DNA from 3 places in the Variovorax sp. UC122_21 genome. Region 2 is predicted to be linked to each of the others. Evidence: riboswitches for the same ligand, from Rfam matches in the RefSeq annotation. Region 2 holds a riboswitch; each other region holds the start of a gene.
What was found. Region 2 has a riboswitch for cobalamin ahead of ACHMXE_RS31240 (TonB-dependent receptor). Riboswitches for the same ligand answer to the same signal wherever they lie in the genome.
Positions count from the first base shown of each region.

Region 1: another riboswitch for cobalamin. It lies ahead of ACHMXE_RS25685 (TonB-dependent receptor domain-containing protein); the one in region 2 lies ahead of ACHMXE_RS31240 (TonB-dependent receptor).
Region 3: another riboswitch for cobalamin. It lies ahead of ACHMXE_RS08215 (TonB-dependent receptor); the one in region 2 lies ahead of ACHMXE_RS31240 (TonB-dependent receptor).

Region 1 covers NZ_CP172004.1:2,830,084-2,833,351, forward strand. The annotation lists gene ACHMXE_RS25680 (ClcB-like voltage-gated chloride channel protein) at 1-1,282, opposite strand, end outside; cobalamin riboswitch at 1,400-1,649, shown strand; partial or broken gene ACHMXE_RS25685 (TonB-dependent receptor domain-containing protein) at 1,745-3,268, shown strand, end outside.
Region 2 covers NZ_CP172004.1:3,968,781-3,972,048, forward strand. The annotation lists gene ACHMXE_RS31240 (TonB-dependent receptor) at 1-1,156, opposite strand, end outside; cobalamin riboswitch at 1,297-1,584, opposite strand; gene ACHMXE_RS31245 (hypothetical protein) at 1,631-1,927, opposite strand; gene ACHMXE_RS31250 (hypothetical protein) at 2,182-2,586, shown strand; gene ybaL (YbaL family putative K(+) efflux transporter) at 2,598-3,268, opposite strand, start outside.
Region 3 covers NZ_CP172003.1:1,591,881-1,595,148, reverse strand. The annotation lists gene ACHMXE_RS08220 (ATP-binding protein) at 1-1,404, shown strand, start outside; cobalamin riboswitch at 1,496-1,722, shown strand; partial or broken gene ACHMXE_RS08215 (TonB-dependent receptor) at 1,684-3,268, shown strand, end outside.

The sequences.
Region 1 (3,268 bases), 1.1 Mb from region 2:
CCGCATTGGCCGAGCGCGCGACGAAATAGGCGATCACGCCGGCCAGCATCAGCGGCAGCATCACCTGGTAGTTGAGCGTCATCTCGAAGATCATGAGGATCGCCATCAGCGGCGCCTGCGTGGCACCCGCGAGAAAGGCGCCCATGCCGACCACCGCATAGGCATAGGGCGCCGACACCGCATGCGGCCACAGCGCCTGCGCGGCATGGCCGAACAGCGCGCCGACCATGCAGCCGAAGAACAGCGCGGGCGTGAACACGCCGCCCACCGCGCCCGAGCCGGCCGTGGCCAGCGTGGCGACCAGCTTGGCCGCGAGCACCATGGCGATCAGGGTCCAGGTCCAGGGCGTGTGCAGCACCGCGTTGACCACGCTGTAGCCATTGCCCCAGACCTCGGGCCAGGGCACCGACACCAGCCCCATCGCGAGCCCGCCGAGCGCGAGCCGCCACGGCAGCGCGAACGGCAGCCGCGCGAACAGCGCCCGGCTGCCCTGCAGCGCGCGCAGGAAGCCCGCGGCCGCGAAGCCCAGCAGCAAGCCGAGCAGCGCGAACAGCGGGATCTCGGCGCCATGCAGTTCGGGGAACACCGGCATCTGGTAGGGCGGCTGGTAGCCGGGCAGGGCGCGCATCACGATGTTGGCGACCACCGCCGCGATCAGGATCGGTCCCACGCTCTCCATCACGATCGAACCGAGCACGATCTCGGCGACGAAGAAGGCGCCCGCGATCGGCGCGTTGTACGCGGCCGTGAGGCCGGCCGCCGCGCCGCAGGCCACCAGCAGCCGCAGCCGCTCGACCGGGAAGCGGAACACCCGGCCCAGCAGCGAGGCGGCCAGCGCGGCGAGCTGCACCATCGAGCCCTCGCGGCCGATCGAGCCGCCGGTGCCGATGCTCACCAGCGAGGAGGCACTGCGCACCAGCGTCTGCGCCACCGGAATGCGGCCGTCGCCAAGCACGATCGCTTCCATGTAGTCGGAGGTGGCGCTGCGCACAGCGACGCGCTTGGCGAGCACGAGCAGCCCGCCGGCCACCAGGCCGCCCGCGGCGGGGAAGGCGATGCGTGCCCACCACGGCAGCGCGCGCGCCATCGCGACCAGGCTGTCGCCGGGGCCGAGCACCAGGTGCTCGAAGCCGCGCAGCGCGGCGCGAAAGCCTTCGGTGGCGAGCGTGCCGAGCAGGCCGGCGACGATCGACCACAGCAGCATCGACTGCCAGCCCGAGACGCCGAACAGGCGCTGCAGGGCGGAGCGCAGGCGCAGCAGCGGCGAGGAGTGCAGGGTCATGCGGGGGTGCGGTGAGGGCATCGCATAGCCTGTCGATGTTAGTGCGCGAGCCGGTGCGCGAGGCCCGTCGACCGTCGGGCGCACGCAACTTTCGACTTAAAGCGCGCGGCGCAGCGCCTAGCAATCTCGCCCGTTGGTGCCTGCGGCGTGGTTCACGCGCCGCGGTTCAACGGGAAGCAGGAGTGAAGGGACCGGCCGCGCGCCGGCACCGAAGCCGCCTGCGCTGCCCCCGCAACGGTCAAGCAGACGGCGCCGCAAGGCGCCACCCTCTCCACACGAGCCACTGGGCGCCCTGAAACAGGCGCCTGGGAAGGCGGCGAGGGCCGGTCTGCCAGCCCGGATACCGGCCAACAAGGCGGTTCGCGCATGCCCTTCGCTTCGTCGATGCATGCACGAGCCAATGGCGCCCCGGGCGTCGGCGGGGAGGCCGGCAAGGGGCATAGACGTTCGCTCGCTCACTCCATGATTTCCTGCGTTTCCTTCTCGCGCCGTTCGCGCGCTCGCATTCCCGCGTCCCGCATCGGCATGCGCCTGGCCGGCCTGCCGCTGGCCCTGGTGCCGGCCTTCGGCGGCCTGCTGCTGGCCCAGCTGCCGCTGGCCGCTTCGGCGCAGGCCCAGCCCGGCGCGCTCGGCGAAACGGTGGTCACCGCCACCCGCACCGCGCAGCCGCTGTCGGACCTCGTGGCCGATGTCTCGGTGATCGACCGCGAGACCATCGAGCGCAGCGGTTCCACCGGCGTGGCCGACGTGCTCGCGCGCCAGGCCGGCATCCAGATCGTGCGCAACGGCGGCGTGGGCAACTCGACCAGCGTCTACATCCGCGGCGCCGAGACGCGCTTCACCGCCGTCTACATCGACGGCGTGCGCGTGGACTCGCAGGCCACCGGCGGCGCGGCCTGGGAGAGCATCCCGCTGGCGCAGATCGACCGCATCGAGGTGCTGCGCGGCCCGGCCGCCGCGGTCTACGGCTCCGACGCCATCGGCGGCGTGATCCAGCTGTTCACCAAGCGCGGCGAGGAGGGCGTGTCGCCCTCGATCGGCGTGGGCTTCGGCAGCCATGGCCTTTCGCGCACCGAGGCCGCGATCAGCGGCAAGGCCAATGCCTTCGACTATTCGTTCGGCGTGGCCCACGAGGAGAGCCGCGGCTTCAACATCCAGCCGCTCGAGAAGCGCACCCTGCCCAAGGACGGCTTCACCAGCCCCGACCGCGACGGCTACAACACCACCTCGGGCAATGTGCGCCTGGGCTGGCAGATCGCGCCCGGCCAGCGCCTCGAGGCCACCGCGCTGTCGAGCGACACGCAGGCGCGCTACGACGCGGCCAAGTCCGGCAGCAAGCCGCCGGCCGACCACCTCGACGACCAGAGCCGCAACCGGCTGCGCACCGGCGGCCTGACCTGGTCGGCGCAGTGGAACGAGGTCTACAGCACGCGGCTGCAGGTGACCGATTCGCAGTCGGTCTACAGCACCATGCCCTCGTACTACCGCACCGAGACCCGGCTGCGCGGCTACCTGTTCCAGAACGAGCTGCGCTTCGGAGCGCACCTGGTGACGGCCGCGCTCGAGCGCCGCGAGGACCGGCTCGAGAACGCGCCCACCAGCGCCACCGACAAGGGCCTGGCGCGCAAGCGTTCGCAGGATGCGGTCTCGCTCGGCTACGGCTTCGTGCAGGGCCCGCATTCGCTGCAGCTCAACGTGCGCCACGACGACGACAGCGAGTTCGGCGGCAAGACCACCGGCAGCGCCGCCTACGGCTTCGCGATCACGCCGAAGCTGCGCGTGACCGCCTCGGCCGGCACCGCCTTCCGCGCGCCCACGCTCTACCAGCGCTTCAGCGAATACGGCAAGCCCGACCTGCAGCCCGAAGCTAGCCGCAACGTCGAGCTTGGCCTCAAGTACACCGACGGCCCGACCCACGCGGGCATCGTGGTCGTACCGCAACAACGTGCGCAACCTGATCGTGTTCGACTCGACCGCCAAGGGCTG
Region 2 (3,268 bases):
ACAGTTCATGGCGGAAGGTGGCGTCGGTGCGGTTGCCGACCTGCTCCTGGTCGTGGCCGATCTCGAGGTAGTCGCCGCGCGTCAGGCGGCGCGTGGCGGCATTGAAGGTATAGGTCTCGCTGTTGCGCCAGTGGCGCTGGCTCGCGAGCCGGTAGAGCTGGTTGTGCACGGTGACGGCATCGCTGGGCGTCCACAGCGCGTCGAGGCGGGTCCACTTGTCGTCGTACTTGAGCTCGGCGTCGTCGACGTTGTAGTTCTGGCGCAGGGTCCGGCCGTCGAGGCGCCCGTCGATCAGCGGCACGCCCTGGTAGCGCTGCGGCGACTGGCGGCCCTCGTCGTGCGACAGGGTGAACTGCAGCTCGGGCGAGACGTCCAGCCGCAGCGCACCACCGACGGCCAGGCTCTCGCCCTCGCCGCGCGCCATGAAGCCGTGGGTGGCGCGGTGGCTGATGTCGAAGCGGTACGAAAGCTTGTCGTTGATCGCGCCGCCGCTGCCGAAGGCGGCCTGGCGCGTGGCGTCGGAGCCGTAGCTCAGCAGCGCCTCGTTGTGGATCGGGCCGCGCGTGGGCTTCTTGGGCACCACGTTGATCGCGCCGCCGATCGCGCCTTCGCCGTACATGACCGAGGCCGCGCCGCGCAGCACCTCGATGCGGTCGACCGACCAGGTGTCGAACGGGAAGGTGACGGTGCCCGCGCCCGCGAACAGCCGCGTGCCGTCGAACAGCTGCATCACCGAGCCATGGCCCGAGAAGCCGCGCGCGGCCATCGAGGTGCCGCCGTTGCCCGGCGCGGGCGAGCCGGTGATGCCGGTGGCGCGGGTGGCGGCGTCGACGATCGAGACATCGCCGCGCGCGCGGAGGGTTTCGCCGGTCAGTACCTCGATGCTGGCGGGCGTCTCGAGCGGCGTAAGGCCGAGCCGGCTGCCGGTCTGCGTGGGCTCGGCGAGCGAGAGCGCGCCCTGGGCGCCGGCCTCGACCTGCACGGGCGGCAGGCTGGTGGCGGCCTGCTGCGCGAAGCCGCTGCCGGCACCGAAGGCCAGGCCGATGGCGGCGGACATGCCGCCGAGGCGGCGGGCGGCCGGGCGGCCCCGGTGGCGGTGACGCGGGCGGCGGCCGGCCGCGCCCGTGCGATCGCCCGACGGCGATGCGTGATCCATGTGACTTCTCCTCCGACCCGCGTCCCCGCAGGTTCTCTGACCGAATGTGGACGCGGCGGGAAGTCGATCGATGGCCGGGACCGGCGGCGGGCAAAGCAAGCGCTTCGCCGGCCGGCGGCCCGGACACGCACTCCCGCAGCGTCCGAGGCGGTGACGAAGGCCGGTATCCGGGCTCGCGGAGCGCAAAGGCGCGCAGTCGAAACTGCAGCGCCGTTGCGGAAGCCCTCGCCTTCCCACGCCTTGCGGGCGCAGTGGCTGCCGATGCCCTGGGGGCATGGCGTGAGGACGTCCAGATCCGCTGACCGTTGCGGGGGCAGCGCAGGAATGGAGGCGTCGATCCGTGAACCGACGCGTCGCACCTGCTTCCCGTTTAACCCCGTGGCCGTGGCATGCATGGCGGGCGGGGCACCTTCGAACCGTGGTGCCGGTGCGTCCTTCCTTCCTCGGAAGAAAGGCCGCACCGAACGGCGGGAATTATAGGGAGCGGGTGCGCGCGGGCTCGTCGGGCGTACGGGTGTCCCGCGCCCGGCCGGGGCCTTCGGCGCCGAACAGGCGGCGCAGCACGCTGACGCCGGCCACCAGCGCATTGGAATAGCTGGTATGCGGCTCGATGGCCGCCTCGAGCGGCAGGTAGGAATGCACCGCGCCCTCGCCCGCGGCATCGTCGACCGCCTCCATCAGCACCCAATAGAACTCGCCGGGCTCCAGTTCGTGAACGGTCAGCGCGAGGTTGCGGGGCGACGGCGACAGGGTGGCGGGGATGGTGTTCACGCGAAGCTCTGGAAGGTAGGCGTTGGCGATGGGGGCGGGCCGCCCGGATCGTAGACACGCCCTGTCACAACGCGCGTGCACTCGATCACGTTCACCGCCGGCGAAAACCCTGTGAGCTTCCTGCGCCAGCCGGTGGCGCCCACCGTTCCCAGCTTCCGGGCTTCTCCTACAGGCGGGCGTTGGTGCGCGACCTAAGTTTTGCCCATGGATCAAACACCCGCGGCACGCCGCATGCCCAGACGACAGGAGGCCCCATGAAGCGATTCACCCTGGATTCCAAGATGCGAGCGACCATCGGCGGCGCCTTCTATCCCACCGGCCATTCGATGGTGATGTTCGGGAACGCCGAGGACGCGGAGCGCGTCGGCCGCGGGCTCGTCGAGAAGGGCGTGAGCGCGGACGACATCTTCCTGCTGCCGCCCGCGACGGTGTTGGCGGAGATCACGCCGACGGTGGCCGAGGCCGACAACCCCCTGCCCTCCGCGGGCACCGAGGGCGCGACGGTGCGCGCCTACACCAAGCTGGCGCGCGAAGGCCACACGGCGCTGCTGGTGCGCACCGAGGAGCAGGAAGACGCCGAACGCATGATGGAGGTGGTGCGCACGGTTCCCTACTCGATCGCGCAGCGCTACCGCACGCTGGTGATCGAGGACCTCTAGAACCAGGGCGTTCAGGCCGGCGCGGCCGGCACGCTCGGCGTGCCATGGGCGCCGTTGGGCGCGGGCGGCGCCACGGCGCGGCGCACCACGTCGCGCGCCATCGCCTGGGCCAGCTCGTGCTCGCCGAGGAAGACGGTGGCCGAGACTTCGCGCGTGAGCAGTTCCGCTTCCTCTTCGTTGTGGCTGCGGATCACGGTCTCGATGGTCGGGTTGAGGGTGCGCGCGGTCTCGATCATCTGCCGCACGTTGAGTGCGGCCGGCGTGGCCACCACCAGCACGCGGGCGCGCGCGATGTGGGCCTGGATCAGCACAGCCGGATCGGCCGCGTCGCCATAGACGGCGGCACCGCCCTCCTCGCGCAGCTTCTCGACCAGCTCGCGGTTCTGCTCGGCCACCACGTAGGGGATGTCGTGCGCCTTGAGCTCGGCGGCGATGCGGCGCCCGACCCGGCCATAACCGACCAGCACGACCTGGCGCGAGAGATAGCGCGCCTCGGTGCTCATCGGCAGCTCGGCCAGCGGGTCGTCGCGCGCCTCGAGGCGGCGCGCGAACGAGGAATGGGCATGCAGCCATTTCTGCAGCGGCGCGATCAGGCTGAACCACAGCGGGTTGGTGGCGATGGAGATCAGGGCGCCGGCCAGGATCAGGCTCTGGCCCTCGGCGGGCATGAGGCCCAGCGAGA
Region 3 (3,268 bases), on a different replicon from region 2:
GTCATCAACGGTCAGCTCTGGGGCATGCTGGCCTGCCACCACCGCAGCGCCCACCAGGTGCCCTACGCCATCCGCATGGCCTGCGACGTGCTCGCGCAGGTGCTGGCCTCGAACGTGCAGAGCCTGCTGGCGCGCGAGCAGGCGGGCCGGGCCTCGAGCGCGGCGCAGCTGCGCGGCTCGCTGATCGAGGCGGTGCTGCATGCCGAGGACACCTTCAGCGCGCTGATCGGCCTGGCGCGCCCGCTGGCCGACGCCTTCGACGCGCAGGCGGCGGTCATCGCCGAGCAGTCGCGGCTGCACGTGGACGGCGACATGCCCCGCGAGGCCGCGGCGGCGCTGATGCAGTGGCTCACCGCCTCGACGAACGGCGACCAGATCGTGGCGCTGCACACGCGCGAGCAACTGCCCGAGAACCTGCGCTCGCTGGCCGGCGTGTGGTGCGGCTTTCTCGCGCTGCGCTTCGACGCGATCGACAACGGCTGGCTGGTGCTCGCGCGCAAGGAACAGATCGAGACCATCAACTGGGGCGGCAAGCCCGAGAAGCACTACGTGAGCGGCCCGCACGGGCCCCGGCTCACGCCGCGCGGCTCCTTCGACGTCTGGAAACAGACGGTGCGCGACACCAGCGTGCCCTGGGGCGCCAACGATCTCGACTTCGCGCGCCAGCTGCGCGACGAGCTGATCCGCGCCAGCGCGGCGCGGCTGGCCGACACCTACAAGGCCCGCACCGAGCTGCTGGCCGTGCTGGGCCACGACCTGCGCGACCCGCTGCAGTCGATCACGATGGCCGCCAAGCTGCTCGAACGCAGCCTGCCCGACGGCAGCAACGCCGGCGCGCGGCTGGGCCAGCGCATCCAGACCTCGAGCAGCCGCATGGCGCGGCTGATCGGCCAGGTGCTCGATGCCTCGCGGCTGCAAAGCGGCATGGGCCTGCAGATGGTGCCGGTGCAGATCGACCTGGCGCGGCTGCTGGAGGACGCGGTCGACGAGTCGCGCACCGCCTACCCCGGTTCGCAGCTCGAGCTCGAGGCACCCAAGACGCTGCCCGTGCTGGCCGACCCCGACCGCATGGCGCAGCTGGTCGGCAACCTGGTGAGCAATGCGCGCCACCACGGCCTGCCCGGCGAGGCGGTGCGCCTGCGGCTCGAACAGGTCGACGCGCACGTGGTGTTCAGCGTGGCCAACCGCGCACCGCCGATCGACGCCGCGCTGGTGCCCGACTTGTTCAGCGCCTTCAAGCAGCGCAGCGTGCCCAACGAGCGCAACAAGGGCGGACTGGGCCTGGGGCTGCACATCGCGCAAGCCATCGTGCGCTCGCACCGCGGCAGCATCGGCTATGCGCATGTCGACGGCTACGTGGTGTTCACCGTGCGGCTGCCCCAGGTTCCCGCGCCCGCGCCCTGAGCTTTCTCGCGCCCGACGGCGCGCAAGCCGCTCCTATAATCTCGCCCCGCCGGCCGATGCAAACGAAAGCATCACCCAAGCCGGCGCGCGCGAAGGTGCGCCGGTTGCAGGACCGGCGTTAAACGGGAAGCAGGTGACGGGTCCTCCGGACCCCAGTCCTGCGCTGCCCCCGCAACGGTCGGCGGATTCGCGGTCCTCACGGCCGATGCCCTCGCGGGCATCGCAGCCACTGTGCCCCGGCATGGGAAGGCGAGGATCGCGGCAACGGCGCATCTCCCGATGCACCGCTGCGCTCCGCAAGCCCGGATACCGGCCTTCGCCTCGTTCGGTCGCTGCGGGAGTGCAGGCAAGCCGTATCGGTCACGCATGGGCGCGGGGCCGGTCGCTGGCGGGTCCCCTCGGCGTCCGGTTGTTCTCATGGCCCGCGGGAGCGCGGGCCCGAAGGAAACCCTCGTGCGCAACTTCTCCCGGCGCGGCCGCGTCAGACCCCACCAAGCCCTCATCGGATCCGGCGTCATGCTGCTCGCCTCGGTCGCCTCGGCGCAGGACGCCGAGGGCTCGCTGCCGCCCACCACCGTCAGCGACCGCAAGACCATCTCCACCGCCACGCGCCAGGAGGCCGACACGCTGCGGCTGCCCTTCGCCACCTATTCGGTCGAACGCGCGCAGCTCGACGCGGTGGGCGCCGTCACGCTCGAGGACACGCTGCGCAGCGTGCCGGGCCTGCAGTACGGCACGCAGGGCAACTACTACTCGCGCTTCGAGACCCGCGGCCTGCGCGACACGCAGGACGTGCTGGTGCTGATGGACGGCGTGCCGCTGCGCCTGCTGCAGGGCAATGCCGACATCACGCTGATCGCGCCCGACCTGGTGGACCGGCTCGAGTTCATCAAGGGCCCGGCCTCGGCGCTCTACGGCAAGAACGCGATCGGCGGCGTGGCGCAGTTCTTCATGAAGCCCGAGCGCGCGGGCGGCAGCCTCACGGCCACCATCGGCAGCCACGGCCGCCTCGACGGCAGCCTGCGCTACCGCTGGGACTTCGAGCGCGGCAATCTCTACGTGGGCGTGGCCAACAGCGACTACAACGGCTTCCAGCGCGATGCCGGCCGCGCACAGTCGGCCCTGCTGGTGGGCGGCGACTTCGCCGTCACGCGCGACTGGACCACCGGCTTCCAGCTCTACGACACGCGCGTGCGCGGCGACCGCGGCTCGATCGTGCCGCTGGTCAACGGCAAGCCGATCTTCGGCATCACCTCGCGCGACAACTACGGCATTCCCGACTCCTACGTCACGGGCGACTACCAGTCGTTCTCGTGGAAGAACCGCTTCGAGCTCGGCGCCGGCTGGTCGATCAACCACCTGAGCAGCTTCGCGCGCTACAACCGCTTCTTCGCCGGCGGCATCACCATCGTTCCGCCGCCCGCGGCCGTGAGCAAGGGCTATTCCGAGAGCTACACCGCCGACCGCGGCGTCTACCACGAGCTCGCGGCCACGCACCTGATGGCGGGCAAGGGCTGGAGCAACGAGTTCCAGGCCGGCTTCAATCTCGAGCGCGGCTGGCAGGGCCTCGACTCGCCGAGCTTCAGCAACGCGCCCACCTACCGCGGGCCGTTCTACGACATCCCCGTGAGCAACGTGCGCAACGATCCGCGCGGCGTGCGCGGCAGCATCACCTCCTCGCGCTTCGACCAGGAGGTGCGCAGCGTCTACCTGCAGGACCGCTTCGAGTACGGCCCGGTCGGCTTCACGCTGGGCGTGCGCCACGACCGCTTCGAGCAGACGCTGGGCCGCACGGGCACGCAGGTGATCTCGGCGCAGCAAGGCAGCCACACCAGCCCGCGCGCCGGCGTGGACTGGCTGTTCC